DNA from 4 places in the Bacillus vallismortis genome. Region 1 is predicted to be linked to each of the others. Evidence: riboswitches for the same ligand, from Rfam matches in the RefSeq annotation. Region 1 holds a riboswitch; each other region holds the start of a gene.
The links. Region 1 has a riboswitch for S-adenosylmethionine ahead of metE (5-methyltetrahydropteroyltriglutamate--homocysteine S-methyltransferase). Riboswitches for the same ligand answer to the same signal wherever they lie in the genome.

Region 1 (3,306 bases):
TATTTTGTGAAGGCGAACCCGGCCAGCTTTTCACCGAAGTATTCGACCATGTCTGTCCGTTCAAATTCACCATGAGCAAGGACATCAAGTTCCAATTCTTCCTGAATATCAATCCATCGTTTTGTTTCTTCATTGATAAAGTTTTGATACTGTTCATCAGACCACTCATTTTTCCGCCACTTTTGGCGCGCGCTCCGCACTTCAGCGGACTGTGGGAAGCTTCCGATTGTAGTCGTCGGCAAAAGCGGAAGGCCAAGAGATTCATTTTGCACGGCTAAACGTTCTTCAAACGGAATTGGGCGCTTAAAGTCTTTATCGGTTAGTTGCTCAAGCTCTTTCTTTTGTTCAGAATGTGCGCCTGTTGCAAACTGTTTGAGCGCCTGGATATCAGTTTTCGCCTGCTGAATCTGTTCGCTGATCGCCGCTTTTCCTGATACCAAGCCTTCTTTCAAAGCTGTCAGCTCGGCTAGCTTTTCTTTTGCATAGGATAAGCCGTTCAGCAGATCCTTCTCCAGATGCTCATCAGGGTGCTTCGCTACCGGAACGTGCAGCAGGCTGCTGGAAGGCTGAATCCACAGTTCATCAACCTTTGCAGTGCTCAGAATATCAAGAACGGCATCAAGGCGTTCCTCGAGATCCGCTTTCCAAATGTTGCGTCCGTCGATAACGCCGGCTGCCAGCACCTTGTCTGCTGGAAACCCGTGTGTTTTCAGCTGTTCCAGGTTTCTGCCTTTATCGTGAACGAAATCAAGGCCAATTCCTTGTACCGGGTAAGAGATCAGCTCTTCATAGGCATCAACAGAATCAAAATACGTCTGCAAAAGCACATTCAAGGAGGAAAGCTCACCTGTGATGCTTTCAAATAATTCTTTTGCGCCGCTGACATCCTCGCTAGAGGCGGTGACGAGCGCCGGCTCATCGATTTGAACCCATTTTACGCCTTCTTCTTCAAGCTCTTTCAAAAGCTGTACATATAACGGGACTAGGCGTTTTTGGATCGCTTTTGCTTCAGACGGTTCATATCCCTTAGCAAGCGTAACGAACGTATAAGGGCCGACAATCACAGGTTTGGTCTCCACACCGTATTCCTGTTTGATCCGGCGATAGTCTTCAAGCTGTTTGTTTCTTGTCAGGCGGAATTCGATGCTCTCGTCATATTCCGGAACGATGTAATGGTAATTTGTATTAAACCATTTTGTCATTTCACTGGATACAGCGTCTTTTATTCCGCGGGCGATCGCAAAGTATGTATCGGCAGCGTCAGTCAAATGTCTGAATCGTTTCGGAATCCAGTTGAAGCTGACGGCTGTGTCGAGTACATGGTCATACTGTGTGAAATCAGAAACAGGCACAACATCAATCTGCTGGTCAATTTGTGTTTTAACTGCGGATAAAAAAAGGTCGTCGATTTGTTTTAAAAATGTATCTTTATCCGTGCTGCCTTTCCAATACGCTTCAAGTGCTTTTTTCCATTCTCTGTTCAGTCCGATTCTCGGAAATCCTAAATTCGATGTTTTGATGGTTGTCATTGTTTCTCCTCCTTTTTATGTAAAACACTCTCGTTAACCCGCGGATACAGGCTGCTAAGAGGTTTTTTCACGACTAAAAAGCCTCTTTCCCATGAGAGAAAGAGGCTTTTCTGCGTAAAACACTGCCTCTCTCATCTCTCAGAACAATCTGATGGAATTAGCACCGTGCCTTATGAGACATCAGTCTCGGCGCGAAAAGCAGTGCGCCCCATTTCACAATGGAATTACGGTCGGTTGCTGTTGGGGTCAAAAGGCCAATCCCTCGCCCAACTCTCGATAAGAGAAAATGTTATTAATTTTTTGAAAAGTTAAATCATTTGTTGGTAATCTTAACAGTAATCCAAATTTGTTGTCAACATAGAATTTGAAATTATATTTACTATATTTGGATTATGTTATATAAGAAAAATAATTTTATAGGGTCATCAAATGTGATTGCTCTGCTTTTTCTGCCAGCTCATCAGGAGCGGTTAAATATAGGAAGCCATTACCTGCCAGCGTTTTTGCAATATCAAGAGGGAGTGTTCTGCGGATCAGCTGTGCATAAACCTCAGTTTCAGAAAGCTTTCTTTGAAAAGATTCTTCTTCATAGCTTTTGATTAAAGCAAGCGCTCCGCTGACATGAGGGGCAGCCATTGAGGTGCCGGTGAGTTTTCCGTACTTCTTGTTAGGAAGGGTCGATAAGATCTGTTCTCCCGGAGCCACAAGATCGATCTCTTTATTTGCATTAGAAAATTCTGATAATTCACGCGCTATGGAAACAGATCCAACCGCGATGACTTCATTATAAGCTGCAGGGTAGGAAAGCTCTTCTGTTCGTTCATTTCCGTCACCTTCATTACCCGCTGCGCAAACGACAAGCACTCCGTTTTTGACGGCGTTTATCACCGCTTCTTTTAATTCTGGCACATCGCTCGGTCCGCCAAGGGACATCGAGATGATATCAACTTTCTGTTCCACCGCGTAGTTAATGCCGTTAATAATCCATTCGTATTGGCCGCTTCCGTTTGCGCCGCCCAGAACCTTTACAATCAATAGGCTTGCCTCAGGCGCGACTCCGGCAATGCCGCCGTTTGAATCGTTAGCTGCAATCGTTCCGGCGACGTGTGTGCCGTGTCCGTTGTAGTCGGAAATCACATCTTCCTTGCCGCCGTCATCATCCGTGAAGTTTTTTCCGCCGATGATTTGGCTCTTTAAATCTGGATGGCTTGTGTCGCATCCCGTGTCCAATACTGCAATTTTTACATCTTTGCCTTTTACCCCTTTTGCCCACATTTCTGGCGCCTTAATCACTTTAATGCCCTCAGGAAGCTCGTTTACATCCATGATCTGCTCATTCGTCACATACGGGATCAAGCGGATTTCACCATTCATAAAAAAGCCCTCCTTTTTTATGCTTGCAAGTGGATTCAAGGGTGTTGCCTCATATTATATGAAAAAAGCAACCGCTCGGACAGAGCCATTTGAAGCATTTTGAAAAAATAGGATACACCCCAAAGAATGATTAAATTTCAAAATATTGGATGGCTCAGCATGTATGACTAGGATTCAGCTGTCAGTCAAGTTATAATAGTGTTGGGGAAAGGAGCGGTGTGATGAAACTGAATGAAAAATTATATGCATTTTTTTCAGAGCATGTGGAACAAATGGCAGAGGAATGGATTGAAACAATGGAGGAAAGTGATCCGAATTCGCTTTACGCCTTACATAATGCATCTGTAACGGAAGAATTGAAAGAGCAGGACAGAGAGTTTTACAGGCATCTGAATAACATGTA
Region 2 (3,306 bases), 140 kb from region 1:
TCCTGTTCACCAGCCAGCACACCGGTGTATAGTTTTTCATTGAGTGTTTTTAATTCTTCCGTCGGTTCTGCTTTGATGTAAATGACATTATTGACAGGCGCAAATGAGCTGTATTTTGTCAATTTGAGAACGACCGGATGGGACTCCCTTGCGATGGCTCTCAGATGTGATACTAGCTGATCGGCTTTCTCCTCCGCCAATTCAAACGATGATCTCAGCGTCATATGGGGCGGGATCAAGGAATAGCTCGGATCATAGCGCTTTCTGTAAGAGTTCGCAAGGTCTTGGAGTTTTTTGATGGAAATAAAACGATTCCGTATTTCATATTATGTCCCTCCTGGAAATAAAGTATGATTGAGTATTAAAGCATTTTTTTCAGCGCCGGCGTGATAAGCGGCTGCCAGTATGTCCATTTGTGGTCTCCTTCAAATGGCTCATACTCATAATCTGAAAGCTTCTTCTCCAGCAGCTGTTTCAGCTCACGGTTCGGTTCTGTAAAGTCCAGAATGTTCCCGTCAGTCGTGTGGACGTCAGTTTCTTTCGTGCCGATTTGGTGATAAATAGAGAGGTGTTCAATATTGTCCGATTGCTTCACGGCCTCCAATACATGCTTGTCAACATAGGGAGACTGCATAATGATGTTTCCGAACATATTCGGATAATCGAGTGCTGTCATGAGCGATATGGTTGCTCCGAGCGAATCGCCGATTAGCGTGCGTCCGTAGCCGACATGATAAGTAGGATACTCATCATCCGCAAACGGTACGAGCTCATGGGCGATGAACCGTTTATACGCCGAAAATTTGGAGCCCTCCGGATGATAGGTTTTTCTGCGTTCATCAACATCCTTATAAGGAACACCGATAATAATACTCCGGTCAATTTCACGTTTGGACAGCAATTCCTCGACCTGCCTGCCAATTCTCCCCAGCCTGAAATAATCGTGGCCGTCCTGCGCGATAATAACATGGTATTTATAAAGAGGGGAGTAGTTGGACGGCAGATAAACGAGCAATGTCATTTCCTCGTTAAGCTCTTTCGAAAAGAATTTCTTTTCTTGCACTGTGCCGTTTTTCGGTGCCATAATACATTCCTCCAGGACAACTAGACTTTCTTGCGTTTTCCATTATTGTACCATGAATTATTAGAAATTTCTCTCTTTAAACCGTTCGGAACTCGAAGAAAAAAGTATTGAAATAAACTGCGAATTAAGTTAATATAAAACAATCAGAAAATTGAAATCGATATTTCTTATCGTGAGAGGTGGAGGGACTGGCCCTTAGAAACCTCAGCAACCGGCCTGTTTTGCATATGTGCAAAGCGCCAAGGTGCTAAATCCAGCAAGCGTTTTATGCTTGGAAGATAAGAGGAAGCGTTTAAACCCCTTCTTCTTATGAAGAAGGGGTTTTTTATTTTGAAAAGGGAAGGTGCAGCTATATGTCACAGCATGTTGAAACGAAATTAGCCCAAATCGGGAACCGAAGCGACGAAGTAACGGGGACAGTGAGTCCTCCTATTTATTTATCAACAGCATACCGCCACAGAGGGATCGGTGAATCAACCGGATTTGATTATGTCCGCACAAAAAATCCGACACGCCAGCTTGTGGAGGACGCGATCGCCAGCTTAGAGAACGGAGCGAGAGGGCTTGCCTTCAGTTCGGGAATGGCGGCCATCCAAACAATTATGGCGCTATTTAAAAGCGGAGACGAACTGATCGTTTCATCCGACCTATATGGCGGCACGTACCGCTTGTTTGAAAATGAATGGAAAAAATACGGCTTGACCTTTCATTATGATGATTTCAGCGACGAAGACTGTTTACGCTCCAAGATAACGCCGAATACAAAAGCGGTGTTTGTGGAAACGCCGACAAATCCGCTCATGCAGGAGGCGGACATTGAAAAGATCGCCCAGATCACAAAAGAGCACGGTATTCTGCTGATCGTTGATAATACATTTTACACACCGGTCTTGCAGCAGCCGCTTGAGCTGGGAGCCGACATTGTGATACACAGTGCAACCAAGTATTTAGGCGGGCATAACGACCTGCTTGCAGGGCTTGTCGTTGTGAAAGATGAACAGCTTGGAGAAGAAATGTTTCAACACCAAAATGCCATCGGTGCTGTCCTGCCTCCATTTGATTCATGGCTTCTCATGAGAGGAATGAAGACGCTGAGCCTCAGAATGCGCCAGCATCAGGCAAACGCGCAGGAGCTTGCGGCGTTTTTAGAAGAGCAGGAAGAAATTGCGGATGTGCTGCATCCCGGAAAAGGCGGCATGCTGTCCTTCCGTCTGCAAAAAGAAGAGTGGGTGAACCCGTTTTTAAAAGCGCTGAAGACCATTTGTTTTGCGGAAAGCCTCGGCGGGGTGGAGAGCTTTATTACATATCCAGCCACACAGACGCACATGGATATTCCTGAAGACATCCGCATCGCAAACGGGGTTTGCAATCGTCTGCTGCGCTTTTCGGTCGGAATTGAACATGCGGAGGATTTAAAAGAAGACCTAAAACAGGCGTTATGTCAGGTCAAAGAGGGAGCTGTTTCATTTGAGTAATCACAATTGGACGCTGGAAACCCAGCTCGTGCACAATCCATTTAAAACAGACGGTTCAACAGGGGCCGTCAGTGTGCCGATCCAGCATGCATCAACATTTCATCAATCTTCATTTGAAGAGTTTGGCGCATATGACTACAGCCGCTCAGGCACGCCGACAAGAACAGCGCTCGAAGAAACCATTGCCGCACTGGAAGGCGGAACGAGAGGATTGGCTTTTAGCTCAGGCATGGCTGCGATCTCGACAGCATTTTTACTTCTGTCACAGGGCGATCACGTTCTTGTGACAGAAGATGTATACGGCGGAACCTTCCGCATGGTGACAGAGGTGCTGACCCGGTTTGGCATTGAGCATACGTTTGTCGACATGACGGACATGAATGAAGTGGCGCGGAATATCAAACCAAACACGAAGGTCATTTATATGGAAACACCGTCAAATCCGACACTTGGGATTACTGATATAAAAGCGGTGGTTCAGCTCGCAAAAGAAAACGGCTGTTTGACCTTTCTGGACAATACCTTCATGACACCGGCACTGCAGCGGCCGCTTGATCTCGGCGTGGATATTGTGCTTCACAGCGCAACAAAGTTCTTGAGCGGACACAGCGATGTGCTCTCAGGCCTGGCTGCTGTCAAGGATGAAGAGCTTGGAAAGCAGCTGTATAAGCTGCAAAACGCATTCGGCGCCGTCCTTGGCGTGCAAGATTGCTGGCTTGTGCTGCGCGGATTAAAAACATTGCAGGT
Region 3 (3,306 bases), 1.7 Mb from region 1:
GCGCAGCTTCGCCCATTGCTGCTCTTCTGTCAAAAGATTGCCTTCTTCCGTAGAGGCGAAACCGCACTGCGGGCTGAGGCACAGCTGATCCAAGCTGACAAAGCGCGCCGCTTCATTGATTCGCCGCTTCACATCCTCGGGATTTTCCAACTCGCCGTATTTTGATGTAACCAAGCCGAGCACAATTTGCAGATCCTTGCGTTTCACGAAACGGAGCGGATCAAAATTTCCTGAGCGGTCATCATCATATTCCAAGAACAGGCCGTCTAAGTGTAAGCCGTCCAAAATCGTTTCCGCTACAGCGTCATAGCCTCCTGATGCCGCCCAAGTCGACTTGAAGTTGCCGCGGCAAATGTGCATTGTGATTGTTAAATCATCAGGCCGGTCAGCCACTGCATCGTTAATCGTTTTGGCGAACAAGGCAGGCAATGTCTCAGGGTCGCCGCCGAGGGCACGAACGACCTCTCTGCCTTTTTCCTCAAAGAAGAGAGACCATGACGTGTCATCTAGCTGAAGGTAGCGGCATCCAGCGTCATAGAAAGCGATGATTGCTTTTTTGTACGCTTGGGCCAGATCATAAAAGTATTCCTCTTGGTCGTCATAAATTCCTTTATCGGCCTTTTCACCGAAAAACAGCATATTCGGGCTCGGAATCGTCAGCTTTGGTGTCGCATCACCGGCAATCTTATGTAAAAATTGATAATCGGCAAGCGCTGGGTGGTTCGTAAAATCGAGTTTTCCCGTCACTTTGATGCTGCGTGCTTTTGTTTTCACATTATGGAATTGAATCCCTTCAGCCGGGATGAACGGCTCCACACCGTCAAGCCCTTCGAGAAAATCATAATGCCACCAGGAACGGCGGAATTCACCGTCTGTTACCACCTCGAGTCCGATTTCTTTTTGTTTTTCCACAATGCGGCTGATTTCCTTGTTTTCGATCTCACGAAGCTGTTCCGCCGTGATCTCGCCGGCCGCTTTTTTTAACCGGGCTTCTTTCACCGGAGCGGAGCGCAGTAAACTGCCGACATGATCGGCGCGGAAAGGGGCTTTGCGTTGTTTTTCTGTTTTTTGTCCTGCAACATTTGTTTGTTGAGCCATGCGATTCGCCTCTTTTCTAGAAATATGGTAAGCATGAAAAAAGCTCTTCCTTTGAGTAAGGAAGAGCTTGAATAATCAAATCTCCGCCTCATCTGCAAGAACGCAATGTTCTTAAGGATTTAGCACCATTCTGTTTGAAACAGCGGTTGCCGGGTATCATAGGGCCAGTCCCTCCACCTCTCTTGATAAGGTAAAACGTCATATTTGCATTTCAATTATCTTAATATTATTACTTTTGGATCAATTGTCAATACTTTTTCAGAAAATACTTTCGGCTTTGTCGCTACATAAGATATTAGCAGTTAGCGAATGGGCGTGTAATTCAGCACATCCACCTCGTTTGCAATCTGCAAATGACAGGAATCCTATCCTTCAGCTGAGAATCATACCTCTACATGTTGACTCATAGATAAATGGCTCATTGCTAAGTGATTGCGGATAGTAGGCGATAGAAATACTGCTGGTTGTTCTTATAGTGAAAATGGAAAAGAAAAAAGCTGCGTGATTCAGCAGCCTTTTCAGTTGAAATATCGTGTTAGGAAAGATGCATCCGGCGTTTTTGGCGGATGGCGTCAAGGTCGATTAGGTTGTTTTGATGAGGTGCGGCTGCTGGCTGAGGGCTTGTCTTTTGCGGTTTGCGGCGATTGTCTTTGCTGAAAGAAAAAAGAAGATAGCCGCATAATGCGATGATAACAACTAGGATCATGTTACATACCTCCCAAAAAAGTTTTGGTATTCTCTATTGTACGGATAAATGGTCAAAAAGTATTCAAAAAATTCAAAATAAATCCAATGTTACATAGCTGCCCCTCTAAAACAGTCTAACCTGATAGCCTGAAAATAGTCTTATATCATGGTGATTTCTCTTGTTGATGATTGGTTCTATCGTTACTATCGACAGAAAAATAAATTCCTTTATATTACTTTTAACCTAAATTTACGTGATTCCAATTGCCTGTTTTTGGATGTTTTTTTCGTGCTTGTTTGATGTATACCCTATTTTGCGCCATTGAACACAAAAAACCCAAATCACGGAGCATTTGGGTGGTACGAGGAAACGCAGATAGTGGTTTTGGGGAATGGGATGACTGATTAGAAGAAGCGTTTGAACATTTTTCTGATTTTTTGAAATGCGCTTGATTTCTTTTGGATGATAGGCGGACGGGTCATGAACCATTTTTTTAATAGACTTTTTGCAGCAATTGCATGTTTTGTCATTGTTTCTCCTCCTCAACCGTTGATACTTGTTTTACGGAGGACGCATGAGAAATGTTTCATTTTCACGTAAAAAACCAGTCCTTTTTTGGACTGGCTTTGGCATTAGGCATTATGCCTGTTCTTCAAACAGCTTTGCAATCTCAATGATGACGTTGACGGCTTTGACCATGTTATCGGCTGAAATGTATTCGAATTTGCCGTGGAAGTTTTCTCCGCCGGTAAAGATGTTTGGCGTCGGGAGTCCCATATAGGACAGCTGGGAACCGTCCGTTCCGCCGCGGATTGGAGAAATTTTTGGTTCGATGCCGAGGTTTTCCATCGCTTGCTTTGCAATGTTGACGATTTCGATGACAGGTTCGATTTTCTCTCTCATGTTGTAGTATTGATCGTTCATATCAAGCTGAATCCGGTCTTGTCCGTATTCGTTTTGCAATTCCTCGACGACACGCTTCATCGTTTGTTTTCTGCTTTGGAAGTTCTCTTTGTCAAAGTCTCTGATAATGTAGTGCAGCTTTGTTTCCTCTACATCTCCTTGAATGGAGAGCAGGTGGTAGAAACCTTCATAGCCGTCTGTATACTCAGGCGCTTCGTCTGCCGGCAGCAGGCTGTTGAGCTTCATCGCGATTTTCACGGAGTTGATCATTTTTCCTTTTGCGGTGCCGGGATGTACGTTGTTGCCTTTGACTGTGATTTTTGCGGCAGCGGCATTGAAGCTTTCGTATTCAAGCTCGCCAAGCGGGCCGCCGTCAACTGTATAGGCGAAGGACGCATTGAATCGTTTCACATCAAATTTGTGCGGCCCTCTTCCGATTTCTTCATCCGGCGTAAAGGCGACTCTGATGGTGCCGTGTTTGATTTCAGGGTGTTTGATGAGGTAATCCATGGCTGTCATGATTTCGGCAATCCCGGCTTTATTGTCCGCGCCGAGCAGGGTTGTGCCGTCTGTGGTGATGAGTGTGTGGCCCTTATAGCCAGTTAGCTCTGGGTATT
Region 4 (3,306 bases), 220 kb from region 1:
ATCATAGGCGGAATCAGCTGGTCTTGTCCTTGAAACGAAATAAACCCGTTTAACAGAATAAATATCCCTGAATTCAGAAAAAAGTATCCCGCAATTCTAGCCAGACGGTCTTTGTCACGTATCCGGGACTCGCCGAAACCGGACAGTATCCATGTTTGCTTTTTTATTCCTGCCATATAAGCAATCCAAAAGAAAAGCCCCGCAATCAAGATCAATAAAAAATCGATCCGAACTTCCATGAACTCTCCCCCCTGTCTTTTCACTGACAAAACACTCTGTCTCCCGTAATGATACGTAACAGCATTTTATTTGTGAAGTCCTTATATAAAAAATAGAAGGCGCGAGGCCTTCTATTTTTTCTCGTATGTCCATCCATTTTCCTGATACACTTTTCCATTTTTCATTAAATGGCCGAGCGCGCGTTTAAAAGCGGCTTTGCTCATGTTAAAACGTTCTCTAATATCGTCAGGCTCGCTTTTGTCGCTATACGGCATAGCGCCGTTTCTTGTTCTCATATACGTCAGAATGTACTCGGCATCTATAGACAACGCATCCTGTTTTCTCGGAAGCAGCGACATGTTGACTGAACCGTCTTCTTTTACTTGAATCACCCGTCCCGTGATTCTTGAGCCGAGTCTTGGCTCCTCTTTTCTTTCTGACGGATGGATAAAACCGCGGATGCCGTCGTCCGTAATGATGAATGAACCCGTTGCGATCAATCTGTACACCGTACCTGTCAGCTCTTTATTCATCAGGTCTTCTGAGGCGTCAGTAAAGAGTTCGCTGATGATATCTTCCGGCGCTGGTTTCGCAAACATGCGCCCCCGGTTCGTCACCTTCAGCATACAGTAGAGCTTGTCGCCTTTTTGCGGCCAGACATCCTCGTATGGCGGCAAATGCTCAGTTGCGACAAGCGCATCCTTGGATAAGCCGACATCAACGAAAACGCCCATATCTTCCACTTTATCCACCACTTCGACCCAGCCGTACTCGTCCGCGCTGATGGACGGAATTTTCATCGTGGCCGCAAGTCTTTCCTGCTGGTCGACGTATATAAAGACCTCTACTTCGTCTCTGTCCTCGATATCCTCAGTTATTTCACTGTTATGTAAGAGAATCGTGTCTTCTCCATCGGTCAAAAAGTAACCGAAGTCGGTTTGGTGATCTATACTCAAGGTTAGTTGCTGCCCTGGTCTCATGCTATCGTCCTTCCTGTTCCGCTTGTTTTCCGCGGATTCTGTTAACATTTTTTCCAATCATCACAAATTGATTCTTTGTTCTGTTGGAAGTTTCTCTTTATTCTACTATAATCAACACATAAGTTAAATGTTATGGAGGTTTTCATATGGCAAAAGAAAGTTCATTTGATATTGTATCCAAGGTCGAGTTGCCTGAAGTGCAAAACGCGATCCAAATCGCACTCAAGGAAATCAGCACACGCTATGACTTTAAAGGCAGCAAAAGCGATATTACTTTAGATAAAGAGGAGCTTGTCCTCGTTTCTGATGACGAATTTAAATTAAGCCAGCTGAAAGACGTGCTGGTCAGTAAATTGATTAAGCGAAACGTGCCGACAAAAAACATTGATTACGGCAAGATTGAAAGCGCGTCAGGCGGAACGGTGCGCCAGCGCGCCAAACTTGTTCAAGGCATTGACAAGGATAATGCCAAAAAAGTTAATGCGATCATCAAAAACTCCGGATTGAAAGTAAAGTCACAAGTGCAGGATGATCAAGTTCGTGTAACCGGTAAAAACAAGGATGATCTGCAGCAGATTATCACAGCAGTGAGAGGCGCAGATTTGCCAATTGACGTTCAATTTATAAATTTCAGATAAATTTTCTGAATCCTATTGATTATTGTCTTTATTTTCGGTAAATTTGGAGAAAGGGAAAAAGCCCCGCAGCTTTTGGCATTTCCTTATACGAAAACTTCATATCCGTTCTTATCAAGAGAAGCAGAGGGACTGGCCCGACGAAGCTTCAGCAACCGGTGTAATGGCGTTCAGCCATGACCAAGGTGCTAAATCCAGCAAGCTCGAACAGCTTGGAAGATAAGAAGAGACAAAATCACTGACAAAGTCTTCTTCTTAAGAGGACTTTTTTTATTTCTCTTTTTTTCCTTGCTGAATGTGAATAAAGGAGGCAGACAATGGGACTTTTAGAAGATTTGCAAAAACAGGTGTTAATCGGTGACGGCGCCATGGGGACGCTCCTCTACTCCTACGGCATTGACAGGTGCTTTGAGGAACTCAACATTTCAAAGCCGGAGGAAATTCAGCGCATACATAAAGCGTACGTTGAGGCTGGAGCCAATATCATTCAAACAAATACGTACGGAGCCAATTATATTAAATTATCCAGGCACGGGCTTGAGGGTGACATTAAAAAAATGAATCAGGAGGCAGTGAAGATTGCGCGGGCTTCAGCAGGCGATGCGTACGTTTTGGGGACAATGGGCGGCATCCGCACATTTAATAAAAACGCGTACAGCCTTGACGAAATCAAACGCAGCTTTCGCGAGCAGCTGTACCTGCTCCTGCATGAACAACCGGACGGCTTGCTGTTGGAGACGTATTATGATTTAGAAGAAGCCCGTGAAGTGCTGAAAATCGCACGCAAAGAGACCGCCCTTCCAATTATGCTTAACGTCTCCATGCACGAGCAAGGTGTACTGCAGGACGGGACACCGCTTTCTGAAGCATTGCGGTCAATCGCGGATCTCGGGGCTGATATCGTCGGCATTAACTGCCGGCTCGGCCCTTATCACATGATTGAAGCGCTAAGCGAAGTGCCGATTTTTGATGATGTGTTTTTATCCGTTTATCCGAACAGCAGTCTTCCTTCGCTGGAAGAGGGACGGCTCGTCTATGAAACAGACGACACATATTTTCAAAACAGCGCCTTAGAATTCCGCAAGCAAGGCGCGCGGATTATCGGCGGCTGCTGCGGCACCACGCCAAATCACATTCAGGCGATGGCGGAAGCGGTTGGCGGGCTTGCCCCCATTACTGAAAAAGAAGTCAAAGTCCCTGCTAAAGAATGTATTTCTGTTCAGCATGAGCGGACAGAGCCCGGTTTGAATGAGATCGCAGTTGAAAAACGCTCCATCATCGTAGAGCTGGACCCGCCGAAAAAATTGAGCTTTGATACGTTTTTGTCCGCCGCTGCTGAATTGAAAGAAGCAGGAATCAACGCCCTGACGCTCGCCGACAATTCTCTGGCTACTCCGCGAATCAGCAATGTTGCCTGCGGCGCTCTTGTGAAGCAGCAGCTCGATATGCGCTCCCTTGTCCATATTACATGC

Region 2: linked by a shared signal. The riboswitch ahead of metI (cystathionine gamma-synthase/O-acetylhomoserine thiolyase) and the one ahead of metE (5-methyltetrahydropteroyltriglutamate--homocysteine S-methyltransferase) in region 1 are both predicted to bind S-adenosylmethionine.
Region 3: linked by a shared signal. The riboswitch ahead of BV11031_RS20075 (5-methyltetrahydropteroyltriglutamate--homocysteine S-methyltransferase) and the one ahead of metE (5-methyltetrahydropteroyltriglutamate--homocysteine S-methyltransferase) in region 1 are both predicted to bind S-adenosylmethionine.
Region 4: linked by a shared signal. The riboswitch ahead of BV11031_RS12615 (bifunctional homocysteine S-methyltransferase/methylenetetrahydrofolate reductase) and the one ahead of metE (5-methyltetrahydropteroyltriglutamate--homocysteine S-methyltransferase) in region 1 are both predicted to bind S-adenosylmethionine.

What each region holds. Positions count from the first base shown of each region.
Region 1 is NZ_CP026362.1:2,111,769-2,115,074, reverse strand. Features, by position in the region: gene metE (5-methyltetrahydropteroyltriglutamate--homocysteine S-methyltransferase) at 1-1,529, opposite strand, end outside; SAM riboswitch class I at 1,658-1,812, opposite strand; gene isp (serine protease Isp) at 1,944-2,903, opposite strand; gene rsbRB (RsbT co-antagonist RsbRB) at 3,125-3,306, shown strand, end outside.
Region 2 is NZ_CP026362.1:2,254,092-2,257,397, reverse strand. Features, by position in the region: partial or broken gene BV11031_RS12180 (YjcG family protein) at 1-325, opposite strand, end outside; gene BV11031_RS12175 (esterase family protein) at 362-1,084, opposite strand; SAM riboswitch class I at 1,249-1,369, shown strand; gene metI (cystathionine gamma-synthase/O-acetylhomoserine thiolyase) at 1,438-2,559, shown strand; gene metC (cystathionine beta-lyase) at 2,552-3,306, shown strand, end outside.
Region 3 is NZ_CP026362.1:3,791,362-3,794,667, forward strand. Features, by position in the region: gene BV11031_RS20075 (5-methyltetrahydropteroyltriglutamate--homocysteine S-methyltransferase) at 1-1,098, opposite strand, end outside; SAM riboswitch class I at 1,184-1,290, opposite strand; partial or broken gene BV11031_RS22720 (hypothetical protein) at 1,634-1,887, opposite strand; gene BV11031_RS23210 (hypothetical protein) at 2,191-2,316, opposite strand; gene pepT (peptidase T) at 2,426-3,306, opposite strand, start outside.
Region 4 is NZ_CP026362.1:2,330,716-2,334,021, forward strand. Features, by position in the region: gene BV11031_RS12600 (DUF3784 domain-containing protein) at 1-239, opposite strand, end outside; gene BV11031_RS12605 (CvfB family protein) at 351-1,247, opposite strand; gene BV11031_RS12610 (YajQ family cyclic di-GMP-binding protein) at 1,346-1,837, shown strand; SAM riboswitch class I at 1,943-2,060, shown strand; gene BV11031_RS12615 (bifunctional homocysteine S-methyltransferase/methylenetetrahydrofolate reductase) at 2,152-3,306, shown strand, end outside.